Regions from separate parts of the Streptomyces vastus genome, predicted to be linked through region 1. Evidence: riboswitches for the same ligand, from Rfam matches in the RefSeq annotation. Region 1 holds a riboswitch; each other region holds the start of a gene.
What was found. Region 1 has a riboswitch for cyclic di-AMP ahead of ABD357_RS15840 (C40 family peptidase). Riboswitches for the same ligand answer to the same signal wherever they lie in the genome.
Positions count from the first base shown of each region.

Region 2: linked by a shared signal. The riboswitch ahead of ABD357_RS33925 (transglycosylase family protein) and the one ahead of ABD357_RS15840 (C40 family peptidase) in region 1 are both predicted to bind cyclic di-AMP.
Region 3: linked by a shared signal. The riboswitch ahead of ABD357_RS38715 (M23 family metallopeptidase) and the one ahead of ABD357_RS15840 (C40 family peptidase) in region 1 are both predicted to bind cyclic di-AMP.
Region 4: linked by a shared signal. The riboswitch ahead of ABD357_RS19350 (LysM peptidoglycan-binding domain-containing protein) and the one ahead of ABD357_RS15840 (C40 family peptidase) in region 1 are both predicted to bind cyclic di-AMP.

Region 1 is NZ_BAAASJ010000032.1:144,912-147,106, reverse strand. It holds gene ABD357_RS15850 (LysE family translocator) at 1-108, shown strand, start outside; gene ABD357_RS15845 (DUF6328 family protein) at 131-682, opposite strand; gene ABD357_RS15840 (C40 family peptidase) at 761-1,234, opposite strand; cyclic di-AMP (ydaO/yuaA leader) riboswitch at 1,238-1,403, opposite strand; gene ABD357_RS15835 (hypothetical protein) at 1,774-2,085, opposite strand; gene ABD357_RS15830 (ATP-dependent Clp protease proteolytic subunit) at 2,093-2,195, opposite strand, start outside.
Region 2 is NZ_BAAASJ010000104.1:204,680-206,874, reverse strand. It holds gene eno (phosphopyruvate hydratase) at 1-306, opposite strand, end outside; gene ABD357_RS33925 (transglycosylase family protein) at 575-1,270, opposite strand; cyclic di-AMP (ydaO/yuaA leader) riboswitch at 1,275-1,443, opposite strand; gene ABD357_RS33920 (transglycosylase family protein) at 1,649-2,195, opposite strand, start outside.
Region 3 is NZ_BAAASJ010000118.1:255,302-257,496, reverse strand. It holds gene ABD357_RS38715 (M23 family metallopeptidase) at 124-1,032, opposite strand; cyclic di-AMP (ydaO/yuaA leader) riboswitch at 1,035-1,198, opposite strand; gene ABD357_RS38710 (alpha-galactosidase) at 1,500-2,195, opposite strand, start outside.
Region 4 is NZ_BAAASJ010000036.1:229,705-231,899, reverse strand. It holds gene ABD357_RS19355 (hypothetical protein) at 1-98, shown strand, start outside; cyclic di-AMP (ydaO/yuaA leader) riboswitch at 728-878, shown strand; gene ABD357_RS19350 (LysM peptidoglycan-binding domain-containing protein) at 883-1,620, shown strand.

The DNA of each region.
Region 1 (2,195 bases):
GGCCGGTGGCTGCGCAGGCCGCGGACGGTACGGGCCATCGAGGCCGTCACCGGAACCGCTCTTACGGTTCTGGGACTGGGGCTCGTTCTCGAGACGGTGCTGACCTGACCCGTGGGCCGGCCGGCAGGCCTCAGGAATCGTCCGGGCTCCTGCCGCCGGCCCGTTTCATCAAGAGCGGCACGAGCCCCCACAGGCCGAAGCAGATCACCATGGTGGCCGCGCCGGCCAGAATCCCTTTGAGGCGGCCCGCCGTCACATCGACGACGAGCAGGACCGAGCCGGTGAGCGCGAACGCCAGCACGCCCATCCCGATCTGGGCGAGGTGTGAGGAGACCGCCACGATCTGCGGCTTGGCGCCCTGCTGGAACAGCCGGCGGTGCAGGGCGGCCGGTGCCGTGAGGAGCACGGAGGACAGCACCGCGAGCAGCAGCGTCGTGATGTACGTGGCGCGCTGCACCGAGTTGAGGGACGGGAAGCGCGGGGTGAACGCGAGGCTCAGCAGGAATGCGAAGAGGATCTGTACGCCCGTCTGGGTGACCCTCAGCTCCTGGAGCAGTTCGATGAAGTTGCGGTCGGCGCGCTCGAGCGGCGTCTCGCGCCGCTCCATCCGTTGGGCGTACGGACGCTCGTCGCCCGGACGTCGCTCGTCGGGCTCTCGGTCGCTGGGCGGTTGCTGGGCCATGGATCCATGAGTAACCCGTCAGCCGCCCGAATCACGCCCCGTGGGGTGGCGGCGATGACCGCCGCCACCCCACGCGCGTCACCTGACCCGGCCGTACCAGACGCTCTTCGTCCAGATCTTCTGCAGCTTCACCACGTCCCCGGTCTTCGGGGAGTGCCAGATCCGTCCCTTCCCGGCGTAGATGCCGACGTGGTACACGTTCCGGCCCGAGTGGAAGAACACCAGATCTCCCTGCTTGCGGCTCGAAGCCGAGATGTGGCGCGTCTTGTTGTACTGCTGCGCGGCCGTACGGGGCAGCTTCTTCCCCGCCTTCTTGAACGAGTAGAGAGTGAGCCCGGAGCAGTCGAAGCGCTTGGGCCCCGTGGCTCCCCACTTGTAGGGGGATCCCTTTTTGGAGGCCGCTACCTGAAGTGCCTTCTTCGCTGGGGTTACTGCTTCGGCGTCGGATGCGAGACCGGGGGCAACAACGCTGCCGCCGACAACGGCGACGGTGAGAGCCGATGCGGTACCGGCCCTGGTCAACAGCGACGGGACACGATTGAGCGCAGACATGCGCAACCCTTCGTCAGCCGCCTGTGAAGGATGACCTGTCGGATTCGGGCTGGCGAAGTTGCCCGGCCGCGGTGTGCGGCTTCACCCCAAGGACCACTCGGAAGTCTCCGGCGGCCCGTCGTGCTTGGGTCCTCCACTCCTGCCGATCCACTTCTGTCGACCCGTCATCCGGGCGGCGGCAGGACTCGGCGTCCGCCCGGACCGCCCCGCCGCTGCGGCGGGGGCTTGTCGTCGGAAGGGATCTTGACGCATGAATGTCGGAAAGTCCGAACGGAATCGGTGGTTTGTGGGCTTACTCACCACTCACCTGTTCGGGTGGACGGGGCTGCTGTCGGACGAGCGTCGAGGGGGTAGAGGACCCTCGTACCAGCACCGGAATGTCTGATTCCGGTGTTTGAGTACACGCGCTGCGCAAGTTGCACGGGCCTTTGAACGTACCTCCGTCTACTCCTTTCAGGGGTACGTCATTTGGTCCGTTTCACCTCTTGCCCGGACGCCCCGTCAGTCGCCTGTGGAGCCCCCGGGCCGCTCGGTGGGTGTCAGATGTCGGAGGTCTCCGGCGGCAAGGTGACGCGGGCCGCCCGGCGTTCACCGTCGAGGACCCGCAACGCCCGCGTCAGGGTCGGTGCGTGCAGCTCGTGCTCACCGCGTTGGTGCATCAGGTTCAGCGCATCGCGCAGCGCGGTGGTCTTGGTGACCAGTGCCTGTGCAGCGCGCAGCCCGCCATAGGTGTCGCCGCGGTTCGCCGGATTGATCCGGCCGAGGAGATCGAGCACCTCCAGATAACGGTCGACCAGTTCACCCTCCGCCCGGGTCAGTGCCGGCAGCGGGGGCAACTCGGGTGGGAGCATCCGCCGTTCACCTCGCGCCGGGTGCGGCGAGCGAGGTCTTACGGCTCGCAATGATGCGGTCGATCAGCCCGTACTCCACTGCCTGAGGTGCCTCCAGGATCTTGTCCCGC
Region 2 (2,195 bases), on a different contig from region 1:
GGTGGCGTCCAGGTCGATCATGGCCTGGTCGATCAGCCGCTGCTCGGTGGCGTCGTAACCGACGAGCTCCGGGCCGAGCTGCTCGATGACGGCGAGGACCGCCTTCTCGACACCCTTGCCGAGGTAGCGGTTGGCGTCTCCGTCACGGAGTTCGACAGCCTCGAAGGCGCCCGTGGAGGCGCCGGACGGAACGGCGGCACGACCCGTGCTGCCGTCGTCGAGGCCGACCTCGACCTCGACCGTGGGATTGCCTCGGGAGTCCAGGATTTCCCGGGCTACGACGACGTCGATGGACGGCACGAGCATCTCCTTCTGGGATGTGACGCGGTTACGCGGGCCGCTGGGCCCGCACAGCGCGAAGCCGCGGCGGCTCCGCGAGGACGAGCCTAACCGGCTCCGGGCGATCGGCCAGCCGTCCGCCCCTCTCATGGACCGAACCGAGAGTAAATTGTTTCCGAACGGAACAAAAAGTCCCGCCCCAGTGCGTACGGGGGAACACGCACCGGGGCGGGACTGCTGGGGGCTCAGCCTCAGCCGCTCTGGGGGCCGGGCTTCAGCTGAGCCGGGGCTCAGTTCAGCTGAGGTGCAGCTGCTGGCCCGGGTAGATGACGTCCGCGTTGTCGACGATGTCGTCGTTCAGCTTGAACAGCTTCTGCCAGCCGCCCTTGACGTCGTTCTCCGTGGCGATCTCGCTGAGGGTGTCACCCTTGACGACCTTGTACTCGCCGTCACCCTTCTTGACCTTCTTGCCGGTCGGGGTGGTGACGGTCTTCTTGGCAGCCGGGCGGTCCGCGGAGCGGGAGGCGCGCTCCTCCTGGGCCGGGGCGCTCTGCTGCTGGGACTGCTGGGTGTTCTCCTGAGCGGCACCGGAGTCCGAGGAGCCGCCGCCGGTGTACGCGGCGCTCGACAGACCCTTGCCGCAGACCGGCCAGGCACCCTTGCCCTGGCCCGCGAGGACCTTCTCGGCGATCTCGATCTGCTGGGCCTTGGAGGCCTGGTCGGCGGTGGCGGCGTACTTCGTGCCGCCGTAGCCGGCCCAGGTGGAGGCGGAGAACTGCAGGCCGCCGTAGTAGCCGTTGCCGGTGTTGATGGACCAGTTGCCGCCCGACTCGCACTGGGCGACGGCGTCCCACTCGGAGGCGGTGGCGGCGGAGGCCGTACCCGACACCATCAGCGGGGCGGCGATGGCGGCACCGGTGACACCGGCGAGCGCGGCTATGCGGGTGGTCTTGGACGGGCGACGGTGCTTGCCCTTGCCGGAAAGCAGCATGAAGAGATCCCCTCACCGACGCCTACGAGGTGAGCTGTCGGGTTCGGGCCTGGTGAGTTGCCCGGCCGTGCGGATCGCTCCGCACGACTTCACCCCAAGCCGCACCTGGTCTCGACGACCGGGCCCGGCACTTACCTTGGGTCCCCCGCTCCTGCCTACGGCGCTTTACGCGACGACTGTTCCCGTACGGACGTTGGCAGGATTCGGCGTGACATCCGTCGGGGCCCGCTGTGGCGAGCGGTCACGACCGTAAACATGCGATCCGCCGAATTTCAAAGACGATCAGGGCCTTTGAGATCCATGTCTCACTTTCACCAAACCGGACATCCAGCCCGAACTGCCGCCACTTTTGGCCCGGTTCGGCACCTTGCACACCTCTCAGTCCGTGCCGAGTTCAAGGCGCTGACCGGGGAGGATGAGGTCCGGGTCGGCGCCGACAGTGCGCTTGTTCGCGGAGTACAACTCGGGCCATCCGCCTTGGAGGCCAAGGGAGTCGGCGATTGCCGAGAGGCTGTCTCCGGAACGGACGGTGTACGAGCCGTCCGCGACGCCCGCCGCATCGCGTGAGCCGCCGCCCGCACGCGAGGCATGCCGACCGCCGGAGTCGTCCGTACGGGAGGCATCGGCATCCTCTTCGGCGCCGCCACCGCGATGGCGGCCGGTGCCCTCATCTGTGTTCGTACTCTCACTCTCGCCGCTCGAAGAGTCGGCGTTCTGGCCGGAATTACCCGAGTCGCCCTCATTCGTCGCGCCCGTGGGCGGGCTGGGCGAGCTGTCGGGGCTCGGTGATTCGGCGGTGGAGTCGCCGCCGGAATCCTGCGAGGTACCGGTGGACGACCCGGACGTACCGGATGATCCCGAATCAGCGGATGTATCGGACGAGTCGGAACTACCGGATGAATCACCCTTTACGGGGTCGTCACTT
Region 3 (2,195 bases), on a different contig from region 1:
TCCTGACCGCCAGCCGTCCTCCCTGTCGACCCCGGAACAAGCCGAAGGCCGGACCCGGGGATCAGGGGTCCGGCCTTCGGCGCGAGAGGAGACGCGATCCGCCCGCGCAGTGCGCTGGTGACGTCAGACGGAGACGCCGTGCGAGCGCAGGAACGCCAGCGGGTCCACGTCCGATCCGTAGTCCGGCGTGGTGCGGATTTCGAAGTGCAGATGCGGACCGGTGACGTTGCCGGTCGCGCCGGAGAGGCCGACCTGCTGACCCGCGGTCACAGACTGCCCCTGCGAGACGGAAAGGGACGAAAGGTGGGCGTACTGGGCATAGTGGCCGTCACTGAGCTTGATGACGACCTGGTTGCCGTACGCGCCGCCCCAGCCTGCGGAGACGACCGTGCCCGCACCCACGGCCTTGAGCGAAGTGCCGGTCGCGGCGGCGAAGTCGACACCGGTGTGGTAGCCGCTGGACCACATGCCACCCGACATCCGGTACGGGGTGCTGACGGTCGCACCCTCGACCGGCATGGTGAAGCCGCTCGAACTGCTGGGCGCCTCGGCCGCCTTGGCAGGCGCAGCCTTCTTCGCGGATACCTGGGGCGCCTCGGCCGCCTTGGGGGCCTTGACCTCGTTGGCGCCGGAAGGCGCGGCGGCCCTCTTGCCGATGGTCAGCTTCTGGCCCGGGTGAATGAGCCCCGGGTCACTTCCGACGACCTGACGGTTGTCCTGGTAGAGCTTCTTCCAGCCACCGCTGACATTCTGTTCGCCGGCGATCTTCGAGAGAGAATCGCCCGCCTTCACTTCGTACGTCCTGGTCGCGGCCTTCTTCTGCGCGGCGACCGGAGCGGACTCAACAGCCTTCTGGGAAACGGATTCGGCCTTATTGGAAACAGACGCGGGCGCGTTCTGCGGAGTAGCGGCCTGTGCGCCGGCCGCTCCCAGCAAAGGCAGCGCGAGAGCGGCGCCACCGGTCGAGGCAACGGCTATCGAGCGGGTGAAACGCGCGGACTTCGGGCGGCGGTGCTTACCCTTCGCGGGCATGGCGAATTCCTCTCCGGCGCCTACGAGGTGAGCTGTCGGGTGCGAGCTGGAGATGCCCGGCCACGCTTTCGCGCAGCTTTACCCCAAGCCTGTTCCGGAGACCGGAACAGGCGTTGTACCTGTGGGTCCCCCGCTCCTGCCGTGTACGGATCGGTGTGCGGATTACGGGCGGCGGCAGGATTAGGCGTCCGCCCGGATTGGTGGTGAACGTAAGCGACTAAGACGGACAGGGACAAGCTTTGGGTTCCCTATGTGCCCCATTCTCTTGATCCTTGACCGAAATCGCCGTCACACTCCGTGAATCACCGGTCTCCCGCCTTCTCGAAATCCCCTGTAAACACGCTTGAATTACGTGAACATGGCGACAGCGGACTGTCACGAATATGACGCTGCTCACGCATCACGGATTCAGGAGTAACTATTCCAGAGCGAGTTGGAATGAAGGCGCTCTAATACGGACACAACTCTCAGATGCGACGCAGGCGGAAAACTGCCGCATCAAGGTCGCCGCGCAAGCCGGTCCTCAGCCCGTGATGCAACAACACCGCACCTCTGCACACTTCGCCCGTTTCGAGGCATTCGTACACCGCCGCCGGGTCGAGTCCCCGCAGCCGTACGGGCGCCACGGGTTCGCCGTAATGCTGAGCCTGGAGCCAGGCAAGGACCACGGCCTGGTCCTCGTGGACGTACTGCACGGCACTCAGCCCGCCCTCCGGCGCCCGCAGCCGGTAGAGGTCGCCCCGCTGCACGACGGGCCGGATCTCCTTGTAGAGGGCCACCCAGTCCCGCGCCTCGGCGAGTTCCTCGTCACTCCACTCGGCCAGGTCGCCACCGACCCCGAGCACTCCGGCCATGGAGCTCACAAAGCGGAAACGCAGCGAACTCACGCGTCCGTTGAGCTGATTGTTCGGGCTGTCGGTGACCCAGGCGGCCATGGCCCGCGCCGGGTGGATCTGGCTGAAGCCGTGCTGGATGGCGAGCCGGTCGAGCGGATCGGTGTTGTCCGAGGTCCACACCTGGTCCGTACGCGCCATGACGCCGAGATCGATCCGGCCGCCACCGCCGGAGCAGGACTCGAAGGCGACACCGGGGTGCGCGGCCCGCAGCCGGTCCAACAGGCCGTACAGGGCGTGCACATGGTCGACCCACAGCCGCTGCGGATA
Region 4 (2,195 bases), on a different contig from region 1:
TCCTCGTGACCGGCTCATCCCTCTTCTATGCCGGGCAGCGGCGACGTTCCGACGGCGACCTGGTGGCGAGGGAACTGCGCAAGGTCCGGCGTTTGTGACGTCCGGGCGAGGTCTCGGTCGACTGTGCCGGGCAACGGGGCAGGGGGGCGTCCGGAGTCGCATGGACAGCCCACCTTCAGGGTCGTCGACCGTGCCGCTGCGGCGGCACGGTTGGGCAAGGTGAAATTGGTGTATCAGCTACGAATGTTACACATTATGGGCGATCTGTAACGTTTGTAGATCTACGTGCCGGTGGGTAGTCGACATGCACCACGTGCGTATACGCGGCCAGAGGCGAGCTTCGTCCGATATTCGACCTTATGCGGCAGCCTGCTTCCCGGACGCCGGTGCTCCGGCCTCCACTTCAAGCTCAACGTGGGACAACCCCGCAGAATGTAATGCCCGAGTTGCCTACATTGCCGCTTTATTCAGGCTTAGTGGTGCTTGATCGCGTGAATTGGGTCACGTTCGGGTGGATTGGGTGTTGAGGTGGCGCCTCGGCAACTTCCGCTTTGCGGTACGTAAGTTGAAGGTTGCGTTCCGGAATAATCGGGCGATTTCCCCCTCGTTTCGACGAGTTCATAAGGGGCGGACCGGGATTTCGGGGCTTGTTTCGGGTGTGTGCTCTCGCATACGTTCTCGTCGATCCGGGCGGAACGCCGAATCCTGCCGCCGCCTCGGAACCCCATTCATCCACGCGCTGACGGCAGGAGCGGGGGACCCAGGTAAGTCGCCGATCCGGGCACCGGAACGGCTTGGGGTGAAGTCGCGCTCATCGTGCGGCCGGGCATCTCCCGCCCGAACCCGACAGCTCACCTCGCAGGCGCCGGAGAGGAATTCGCCATGCCCGCACGAGGTAAGCACCGCCGTCCGAAAGCCCGCCGCATCGCCCGCGTCGTCGTCCCCGTAGGAACGGGCGGGGCCGCGCTCGCGCTCCCGTTCGTGGGGGTGACCGGCGCTCACGCCGCCCAGCCGGCGGCGCAGGTCGCACAGGTTGCGCAAGCCGCGGTTCCGCAGGTCGAGCTCGTCACGCACAAGGTGGTCAAGGGTGACACCCTGATCAGGATTGCGAAGAAGCGCACCACGAGCGGCGGTTGGCAGAAGCTCTACAAGGCCAACCGTGCGGTCATCGGTGACAACCCCTCGCTGATCAAGCCGGGCCTCACGCTGACGGTCGGTACGAAGAAGTCGGCCGCGAGCCCGGCGGCTGCCAAGTCCGCGGCGCCCGCTGCTGCCACCCCCGCCGCCGCGAAGACGTACACGAACGACCTCGACGGCTGGATCAAGGAGGCGCTGGACATCATGGCCCAGCATGGGATTCCGGGCTCGTACGACGGCATCCACCGCAACGTCATGCGCGAGTCGTCGGGGAACCCGCAGGCCATCAACAACTGGGACTCCAACGCCGCGGCCGGGACCCCGTCCAAGGGCCTCCTGCAGACCATCGATCCGACCTTCCAGGCCTACCACGTGCCCGGTACGTCGATGGACCCCTTCGACCCGGTCGCGAACATCGCGGCGGCCTGCAACTACGCCGCCGACAGATACGGCTCGATCGACAACGTCAACGGCCCTTACTGATCGGGCCTGGCTCGGCCTGCGACACGGCCATGGCCACAAGTGCCCCGTCCATGGGTCCATCCACCTGGGCGGGGCCGTTGGGGCCCATCGGTGGGAAATGCATTCTGAGGGCCTCGGCTTCGTCGGCTTGGACGACGACCTCGACGACCCGTGACCGTCACCGGCCGCAAGGCGGCCGGGGCCACCCGTTGACCGAAGCTCAGAAGCAGGCGAACAAGCTGGTCAGCCGCGAGCGTGCGGCCAACGAGCACGGCTTCGCCGACCTGATGAACTGGCGGATCCCCTCAAGGTTCGCATGAACGCCCGACACGCGACCGCCCTCATGCGACCGCGCTCCTGCGGGCTTTCCTCGTGCTGACGAACGCCGAGATCGAGCGCTGACGGACGATCACCTGCCACCGATCACGGTCGGCCCGATCATCCGGGCTCGAAGCGCCCATCCCCCTCGCCGTAACAGCAAGCCGGCCGGAATGCGCGTGTGTGCGGAATTTTGGAATCCACGCCCCTGAAGGGCTTGTGACAGGCCGTGACGCCGGGCCCGGAGGGGACGTGGCACAGACGGTGCGCCCCAACAC